DNA from 3 places in the Serratia sp. K1WW1 genome. Region 3 is predicted to be linked to each of the others. Evidence: predicted binding sites of a transcription regulator. Region 3 holds the regulator's gene; each other region holds the start of a gene.
What was found. Region 3 encodes PhoB, which activates phosphate uptake and scavenging genes when phosphate is short. Its sites were predicted from a motif close to CTGTCATAAAACTGNCNNAT; they were not measured.
Positions count from the first base shown of each region.

Region 1: glpT (glycerol-3-phosphate transporter) is a predicted target of PhoB. The motif match lies at 1,001-1,020, and genes of this name have one in related genera.
Region 2: ugpB (sn-glycerol-3-phosphate ABC transporter substrate-binding protein UgpB) is a predicted target of PhoB. The motif match lies at 1,295-1,314, and genes of this name have one in related genera.

Region 1 is NZ_CM147697.1:387,576-390,854, reverse strand. It holds gene glpA (anaerobic glycerol-3-phosphate dehydrogenase subunit A) at 1-811, opposite strand, end outside; gene glpT (glycerol-3-phosphate transporter) at 1,173-2,525, shown strand; gene glpQ (glycerophosphodiester phosphodiesterase) at 2,629-3,279, shown strand, end outside.
Region 2 is NZ_CM147697.1:414,767-418,045, forward strand. It holds gene ACX9GU_RS01935 (aminotransferase-like domain-containing protein) at 41-1,228, shown strand; gene ugpB (sn-glycerol-3-phosphate ABC transporter substrate-binding protein UgpB) at 1,422-2,741, shown strand; gene ugpA (sn-glycerol-3-phosphate ABC transporter permease UgpA) at 2,988-3,279, shown strand, end outside.
Region 3 is NZ_CM147697.1:4,589,955-4,593,233, reverse strand. It holds gene sbcD (exonuclease subunit SbcD) at 1-703, opposite strand, end outside; gene phoB (phosphate response regulator transcription factor PhoB) at 928-1,617, shown strand; gene phoR (phosphate regulon sensor histidine kinase PhoR) at 1,642-2,958, shown strand; gene ACX9GU_RS20815 (PstS family phosphate ABC transporter substrate-binding protein) at 2,972-3,279, shown strand, end outside.

The sequences.
Region 1 (3,279 bases), 1.8 Mb from region 3:
AGGTGGTGCCAATCAGCGAGATGGTGTCGCCAGGCACCAGAATGTCGGCATCCGCCGGTTTGCGGCAGCGGTTAATCACCATGTTATTGATGCGATGGCCCAGGATCAGCAATGCCCCTTTGGCAGGGAACATGCGGATGCGCAGATCGGCATACTCGGCAATTTTCTGGCCCCAGATCCCGGCGGCGTTGACCACCACCTGAGCATGAATATCGTACTGTTGTGCGGCCTTGTGATCGAAAACGCGCACGCCCGTCACGCGATCGCCAGTACGTAACAAACCGGTAACCTGATGATAGGTGAGGATTTGTGCGCCATGTTCACGCGCATCAAGCATGTTGGCCGCCGTTAAGCGGAAAGGATCGACGGTGCCATCCGGCACCCGCACCGCGCCGATCAGCGCCGGGTTAGCCGCAGGCTCCAGGCGTAATGCCAGCGCGGGGTCAATGGCTTCGGCCTCAATCCCGGCGCTGCAACAGGCGGCAATAAACTGCTGCTGAAAGGCCAACGAGTCCTGAGGCAAGGTAATGAACAGGCCGTCGGTACGCTCGATGCAGTGGTGGGCAATACGCTTGAGGATGCGGTTTTCTTCAATGCATTCGCGTGCCGATTCACCGTCGGTGACCGAATAGCGCGCTCCGCTGTGCAACAACCCGTGGTTGCGGCCAGTAGCGCCAGTGGCGATGTCATGCCTTTCCAGTAAAACGCAACGCAGACCGCGCCGCGCGCAGTCACGGGCAATCCCCGCGCCGGTAGCGCCGCCGCCAATGATGATCACGTCCGTTTCGGTGATTGGTGAGTTGTTGCTCATCACGCCCCCTGAGCCTGTAGTTATGGATTTATTTAGCCACAGTTAGTAGGGTTTTTGTTTGATAAGGAACAATAACGAACAGAAAACGAAAATAATATGGCCATAAAAAGCCATGAATGTGACCAATATCACGTATTTGTGCTATTTAGTCATTCCAAAATGTTAACCGATCACTCAAAATTCGCCACAGTTTCATAAAAGTGTAACAAATGAGCCATCCATCACGGTGTGACCGGGGGGTTTTCTCTAGCATTGCGCTCGTTATGGAACATTTAACAACACTTCAGGTATCCGCAAGCCCATCTTCAGGACAGCCGTTTCCTGTTGAGGCAATAAACAGATAAAGCCATCGGAGGCGCTCATGTTGAGTATTTTTAAGCCAGCCGCACACATTTCTCGTGTGCCAGTCGACAAGGTAGACCCGCTCTACCGTAAGCTGCGCTGGCAGATTTTTATGGGGATCTTTTTCGGTTACGCCGCCTACTATCTGGTGCGTAAAAACTTCACCCTGGCGATGCCGTATCTGATCGATCAGGGCTTCAGCCGTGGTGACCTGGGCTTCGCGCTGTCAGGGATTTCCATCGCCTACGGTTTCTCCAAGTTCATCATGGGATCGGTTTCTGACCGTTCCAACCCGCGTGTATTCCTACCCGCCGGCCTGATCCTGGCTGCTGCCGTCATGCTGTTTATGGGCTTTGTGCCTTGGGCTACCTCCAGCATTGCCGTGATGTTCGTGCTGCTGTTCCTGTGTGGTTGGTTCCAGGGTATGGGCTGGCCGCCTTGTGGCCGTACCATGGTGCACTGGTGGTCACAGAAAGAGCGTGGCGGTATTGTTTCGGTATGGAACTGTGCGCACAACGTCGGTGGTGGTCTGCCGCCACTGCTGTTCCTGCTGGGTATGGCCTGGTTTAACGACTGGCATGCGGCGCTGTATATGCCTGCCTTCGGTGCGATCCTGGTGGCCCTGATCGCCTTCGCCTTGATGCGTGACACCCCGCAATCTGTTGGTCTGCCACCGATTGAAGAATACAAAAACGACTACCCGGATGATTACAGCGAAGAAGCAGAAGAAGAGCTGACAGCCAAGCAGATCTTCATGCAGTACGTGCTGCCAAACAAACTGCTGTGGTACATCGCGATCGCCAACGTGTTCGTGTATCTGCTGCGCTACGGCATCCTGGACTGGTCACCAACCTACCTGAAAGAAGTGAAACACTTCGCGCTGGATAAGTCCTCCTGGGCCTACTTCCTGTACGAATACGCCGGTATCCCAGGCACCCTGCTGTGCGGCTGGATGTCGGACAAGGTGTTTAAAGGCAACCGTGGTGCCACCGGGGTGTTCTTCATGGTTCTGGTAACCATCGCCACCATCGTTTACTGGCTGAACCCGGTGGGTAACCCTGGCATCGATATGGCCTGTATGATCACCATCGGCTTCCTGATCTATGGCCCAGTCATGCTGATCGGCCTGCACGCGCTGGAACTGGCTCCGAAGAAAGCGGCAGGTACCGCCGCAGGCTTTACCGGTCTGTTCGGTTACCTGGGCGGCTCGGTCGCAGCCAGCGCCATCGTCGGCTATACCGTTGACTACTTCGGTTGGGACGGCGGCTTTATGGTGATGATCGGCGGCAGCATCGGTGCGGTGATCCTGCTGGTGCTGACCATGATCAGCGAGAAGAAACACCACGCAGAAATCGCGGCGAAACGCGGCTAAAAGCCAAGCGGGCGCAGTATGCAGCGCCCCTACCCTTTATCGTTAATCTAAGGCCGCGCTTGTGCGGCCTTTTTCTTACCTCTACAACATGGAGCAACACAGAATGCGGACTCAAACCAAAGCCCTGCTGACAGGGATCATTCTTGCCACTTCAATGCTCAGTGCCGCACAGGCTGCGGATAAAGTCGTTATCGCTCACCGCGGTGCCAGCGGCTATCTGCCGGAGCATACGTTACCGGCCAAGGCAATGGCCTACGCGCAGGGCGCCGACTTCCTTGAGCAAGACCTGGTGATGACCAAAGACAACGAACTGGTAGTGTTGCACGACCACTATCTGGATCGCGTCACCGACGTTGCCGAACGCTTCCCGGACCGGGCGCGTAAAGATGGCCGCTACTACGCCATCGACTTTACGCTGCCTGAGATCAAATCGCTGAAGTTCACCGAAGGCTTTGATATCAAAGACGGTAAGCAGGTGCAAAGCTACCCTGGCCGCTTCCCGATGGGCAAATCCGACTTCCGCGTCCACACCTTCCAGGAAGAGATCGAGTTCGTGCAGGGTCTCAACCATTCAACCGGCAAGAACATCGGCCTCTACCCGGAAATCAAGGCCCCCTGGTTCCATCAGCAGGAAGGAAAAGACATCTCCACCAAGGTGCTGGAAGTTCTCAAGCAATACGGTTACACCAGCAAGAGCGACAACGTCTATCTGCAGTGTTTTGATGCCAACGAGCTGAAACGCATCAAGGATCAG
Region 2 (3,279 bases), 1.8 Mb from region 3:
ACGTGTTGCGCCCCTATTTTAACGATTACGAGAACAAGCAATGAAGACAGAAGGACTACTCGCACAGCGCATCGTAAAGGTCAAAAGCTCGGCAATCCGCGAATTGCTCAAGCACAGCAAAATGGAAAACGTCATTTCGCTGGCGGGTGGCATTCCCTCAGATGCGCTGTTTGACTTCGAAGGATTGAGCATTGCTACCCAGCAGGCTATTACCGAACAACCGAAAAGCGCGTTCCAATATGGGCTGACCGAAGGCAGCGAACTGCTGCGTGAAGGCATCTGTACCCTATGCGCACAGCGTGGCGTAAATGCCAAGCCGGAAGATATCGTGGTGACCGCAGGCTCCCAGCAGGCGTTGGATCTATTGATGCGTGCGGTGATTAACCCTGGTGATGTGTTTGTGGTAGAGCGCCCGACCTATCTGGCGGCGCTGCAAACGCTGGAACTGGCGGAAGCCAACGTCATGTCCGTTTCTTCTGACAGCGATGGCATGGTGGTGGATGAGCTGGCCGAACTGCTGAAAACCCAGAAGATCAAAGGGGTATACGTGGTGCCGAACTTCGGCAACCCGAGCGGCCTGACCCTGAGCGCCGCACGCCGTGAGCAGTTGGTGAAACTGGCGGTGGAGCATAACTTCCTGATTATCGAGGATGACCCGTACGGCGAGCTGCGCTTCACCGAAGAGCGTAATGCCACGCTGTATCAGGTTTCGCAGCAGGTGCTGGGCCATACCGAAAACATTATCTACACCTCCACCTTCTCCAAGATCCTGGCTCCGGGCCTGCGCCTGGGTTGGGCCATCTTGCCACCGTTCCTGCTGCATAAAGTGGCGATCATCAAGCAGGCGGCGGATCTGCATGCCAGCGCGCTGTCGCAGAGCATCGTCGAATGTTACCTGGGGCTGGATCGTTTACCGGCGCAGATCGAAAAGATCCGCGCGGCCTACAAGCACAAAGGCGAGATCCTGGCCGGGCTGGTGGAAAAAGAGCTGGGTGATGTGATCAGCTTTGATATGCCGAAAGGCGGCATGTTCCTGTGGGCGCGTTTCCGTCAGCAGTTCAATGCTACCGAGTGGCTGAACACCACCCTGAAACAGGGTGTGGTGTTTGTGCCGGGAGAATACTTCTTCTCTGACAAACCGGATCGCTCAACCTTCCGTCTGTCGTTTGCCACGGCAACCGAACAACAGATGCAAGAGGCCGTCGCCCGCCTGCGTCGCTCGCTGTAATCTCTCTGCGGCGGTGGGGAGAATTCCCTACCGCCGACATCAAACCGCCATCTGCACTTCACCTCGCTGTCATCTAGCTGTCACGCCAGAGTTATTTTACTGTCATCCGCGCATGGCATGTTTAGCATCCGAACAAAAACTGTTTCTTTTCGCTCACGCGTTTTGATCACACCAGCTTTTTCAGGAGTTAGGCATGTTTGCTCACGCGATTAAAAAAACCACGTTGTGCGTTACCTTGGCCCTGGCGGTCAGCGGCCATGCAATAGCTGCCACCGAGATCCCCTTCTGGCATTCGATGGAAGGGGAACTGGGCACTGAAGTGGATTCTCTGGCGGACCGTTTCAACCAAACTCACAGCGATGTGAAGATCGTCCCGGTTTATAAAGGCAACTACGAACAGAGCCTGGCGGCGGGCATTGCTGCTTACCGTTCCGGCAAGGCACCGGCGATCCTGCAAGTCTATGAAGTGGGCACCGCCACCATGATGGCGAGCAAGGCGATCAAACCGGTGTATCAGGTATTCCAGGAGTCGGGCGTCAAATTCGACGAATCGGTGTTTGTGCCGACCGTGGCCGGTTACTACACCGATAACAAGAGCGGCCATCTGCTGTCCCAGCCTTTCAACAGCTCCACCCCGGTGCTGTATTACAACAAAGACGCCTTCAAGAAAGCGGGCTTGAACCCGGATCAGCCACCGAAAACCTGGCAGGAACTGGCGGCTGATGCGGCCAAACTGCGCGCGGCTGGCATGAAGTGCGGCTACACCAGCGGTTGGTTAGGCTGGATCCAACTGGAGAACTTCAGCGCCTGGCATGGCGTGCCGTTCGCCAGTGAAAACAACGGCTTTGGTGGCACCAGTGCCAAGCTGGAGTTCAACCAGCCGCTGCAGGTGAAGCATATTCAGTTGCTGCAAGACATGAACAAGAAGGGCGACTTCACCTACTTCGGCCGCAAGGACGAACCTACCGAGAAGTTCTACAACGGCGACTGCGCCATGGCGACCGCCTCTTCCGGCTCGCTGGCCAGCATCCGCAAATACGCCAAGTTTGACTTCGGCGTGGGCATGATGCCTTACGATGCTGACGCCAAAAATGCACCGCAGAACGCCATTATCGGCGGGGCCAGCCTGTGGGTGATGAACGGCAAAGACGCGGCGACCTACAAAGGTGTGGCAGAGTTCCTGCAATATCTGGCCCAGCCTGAGATTGCCGCCGAATGGCATCAAAAGACCGGCTACCTGCCGATCACCACTGCTGCCTATGAAATGACCAAGCAGCAGGGCTTCTACGACAAGAACCCTGGGGCCGATGTGGCCACCCGCCAGATGCTGAACAAGCCACCGTTGGCGTTCACCAAAGGGCTGCGTCTGGGCAATATGCCACAGATCCGTACCGTGGTGGATGAAGAGCTGGAAAGCGTGTGGACCGACAAGAAAACCCCGCAGCAGGCGCTGGATGCTGCGGTACAGCGCGGTGACGTGTTGCTGCGCCGCTTCGAGGCTTCCACCAAGTAAGCGTCAGATTGGGCCACCTTCTGCCAAGTGTTATGGTCAGTTAAGGCTACCAATCCCCGCTCACCCCAACCCTCTCCCACGGCATAGCCCAGGGATTTCATGGGCATTTTGGGGGGAGGGAGCTAGTCCAGAGCTGTGGTCAGGCGCAGAAGGTGGTTTGTAGCACGTATAGTCCCCTCTCCCTGTGGGAGAGGGCTAGGGTGAGGGGCTTATACCACCCCTCATCCCCATTTAACGGTTAACCCTATGTCATCATCCCGTCCCGGCTTCGGTTGTAGCTGGCTGCCCTATATGTTGGTGCTGCCACAGCTGCTGATCACCGTCGTGTTCTTCCTGTGGCCTGCCGGTCAGGCGCTGTGGTACTCGGTACAAAGCGTCGATCCGTTCGGCCTTTCCAGCCAGTTTGTCGGGCTGGACAACTTTACACAGCTGTTTCAGGACCCGTATTACCTGGACTCTTTCTACACCACGCTGGTGTTCAGCTTCCTGGTGGCCGGTGTTGGCCTGCTGGTATCGCTGTTCTTTGCCGCGCTGGTGG
Region 3 (3,279 bases):
CGTTCTGCGCGCGATGGATATGCCCTAACGCAATGTAATCGGCAGGAGGGAACGCCTGAGCCGGAAAAGCGTCCAGCGTGCCGATATAGATATCCCGTACTGAATCCGAGGTGGTGACGCCCACGGTGGTTAAATGGCCAGTGGCGACGATCGGCAGTGGCAAACCCAACGCATCGCGGCGCGCACAAGCTGCCTGATACAGGTTGTGGTAATGCTCGGCGATGGCTTCTTGCAGGGCCTGCTGCTTTTGGTTGCCAGACTCACCGGCGCGGCTGGTGAGCAGATCTCGTGGGCGCAGGAACGGGATGGCGCAGAGCACCGCACCAGGTTGACCATCAAGCTGGTTGAGCACCACGATTTGCTGCTCAAGCTCGCTTTGCGCGTTGGCAATCACGGTGGTGTTCAGGCAGGAAAGCAGCTCACGCGATTCATTCAGCGTGGCTACGGAGTCGTGGTTGCCGCCCAGCACCACCAGCTGGCAGCCGGTGCGTTGCAGCTCCACCACAAAGCGGTTGTACAGCTCGCGGGCGTAGCTGGGCGGAGAGCCGGTATCGAACAAATCGCCTGCGACGATCAGCGCATCCACCCGCTGCTGTTCCACCTGTTCTATCAGCCAACGTAAGAAGGCCTGATGCTCGGCGGCGCGGCTTTTGGTGAAAAAGTACTGGCCCAAATGCCAGTCGGAGGTATGGATCAGGCGCATAAAACTCCCAGGGCGACAACATAATGGCGACGATTATAAAGGGGGGGACCTCTCCTGTCGTGGCTCAATCAAGCAGGGGGCCGAATGATTTTTGTTTGCCGTCAGAAATAATCGCTATGCTTACTGCCATTAATGGGGCTTTTTTTTCATAAAAGTGTCACAAAACTGACGCATAATGGCGACCGCAATCAACTGAGATCGCTAACACATTGGCAGGATTGACGATGGCAAGACGCATACTGGTGGTGGAAGACGAAGCGCCGATCCGTGAGATGGTGTGCTTTGTGTTGGAACAGAATGGTTACCAACCGTTGGAAGCCGAGGATTATGACAGTGCCGTCACGCGCCTGTCTGAGCCGTTCCCTGATTTGGTGTTACTGGACTGGATGTTACCGGGAGGTTCCGGCATTCAGTTTATCAAGCATATGAAGCGCGAGGCGATGACCCGGGATATCCCGGTGATGATGCTGACCGCGCGCGGTGAAGAAGAAGATCGGGTACGTGGCCTGGAGGTTGGCGCGGATGATTACATCACCAAACCTTTCTCGCCCAAGGAACTGGTGGCACGTATCAAGGCGGTGATGCGCCGTATTTCACCGATGGCAGTAGAAGAAGTGATTGAAATGCAGGGGCTAAGCCTGGATCCTTCCTCGCACCGGGTGATGGCCAATGAGCAGGCGCTGGAGATGGGGCCGACCGAGTTCAAACTGCTGCACTTCTTTATGACTCATCCGGAGCGTGTTTATAGCCGCGAACAGTTGCTTAATCACGTCTGGGGCACTAACGTTTATGTGGAAGACCGCACCGTTGATGTGCATATCCGCCGGCTGCGTAAGGCGCTGGAGACCAGTGGTCATGACAAGATGGTTCAAACCGTTCGCGGCACCGGTTATCGGTTCTCAACGCGCTACTGATCGCACTGCGCTGGAGAGGTTACCGTGCTAGAACGTTTATCGTGGAAGAGGCTGGCGCTGGAGCTGGCCCTTTTTTGCCTGCCTGCCTTATTGCTGGGGCTGATTTTCGGTTATCTGCCCTGGCTGCTGTTGGTTTCGGTGCTGGCCGCGCTGGCCTGGAACTTCTATAACCAACTCAAACTTTCCCACTGGCTGTGGGTGGACCGCAGCATGACGCCGCCGCCGGGCCGCTGGAGCTGGGAACCGCTGTTCTATGGCCTGTACCAGATGCAGCAGCGTAACCGCCGCCGCCGCCGTGAGCTGGCGCTGTTGATCAAACGCTTTCGCAGCGGGGCCGAATCCTTACCGGATGCGGTGGTGATGACCACCGTTGAGGGCAATATCTTCTGGTGTAACGGCCTGGCACAGCATCTGCTGGGCTTTCGCTGGCCGGAAGATAATGGCCAACACATTCTCAACCTGCTGCGCTATCCGGAATTCAGCCATTATCTGCAACAGCAAGAATTTACCCGGCCGCTGACGTTACAACTGAATAACGAGCACTTTGTCGAATTCCGTATCATGCCCTATTCCGAAGGCCAATTGCTGATGGTGGCACGTGATGTGACCCAGATGCGTCAACTGGAGGGGGCCAGACGCAACTTCTTTGCCAACGTCAGTCATGAGCTACGTACGCCGCTAACGGTGCTGCAAGGCTATCTGGAGATGATGAGCGATGAAGAGCTGGATGGTTCGCTGCGTGGCAAAGCCTTGGGCACCATGCAAGAGCAGACCAGACGCATGGATGGCTTGGTAAAGCAGTTGCTCACGCTCTCCAGGATCGAGGCCGCGCCAAACGTGGATATGAACGAGAAGGTCGATATTCCGTTAATGCTGCGGGTATTGCAGCGTGAGGCGCAATCGCTCAGCGGCGGTAATCATCAGATCAATTTCCGGGTGAATGAAAATCTGCAGGTGTTCGGTAACGAGGATCAGCTGCGCAGCGCGGTTTCCAATCTGGTGTACAACGCCGTCAACCATACTCCGGCGGGCACCAATATCGAAGTGAGCTGGCAGCAGACGCCGCAGGGGGCTCAGTTCCAGGTCAGCGATAACGGGCCGGGCATTGGTGCCGAACATATCCCGCGCCTGACGGAGCGTTTCTATCGTGTCGATAAAGCACGTTCGCGCCAGACCGGCGGCAGTGGGCTCGGGTTGGCGATCGTGAAGCATGCGCTCAGCCATCATGATTCGCGGCTGGAGATCCTCAGTGAGCCAGGCATTGGCACCCGTTTTATCTTTACCTTGCCTAACCGGTTGATTGTTCCCGCGGCTTTAGCAGAGAATGCGGTGAAAAATTAACAGGTAGCCCGCCATGAATCGATTTACCCAAGCTTTGCTGCTTTGCCTACTGTTGTCGGTTGGCCGCGGGGCCGTGGCTGCTCCGGACGGCATGCTTTCCGGTAACCTGTCCAGCGTAGGTTCCGACACCCTGGCCAACCTGATGGCGCTGTGGGGGCAGGATTTCAGCCGACACTATCCCAACGTGAACCTGCAACTGCAGGCTGCCGGTTCCTCGACGGCACCCACGGCATTGGCGGCAGGAGCGGCGCAGCTTGGGCCAATGAGCCGGCCAATGAAAGCCGCGGAGGTATCAGCATTTGAGCATCGCTATGGCTATGC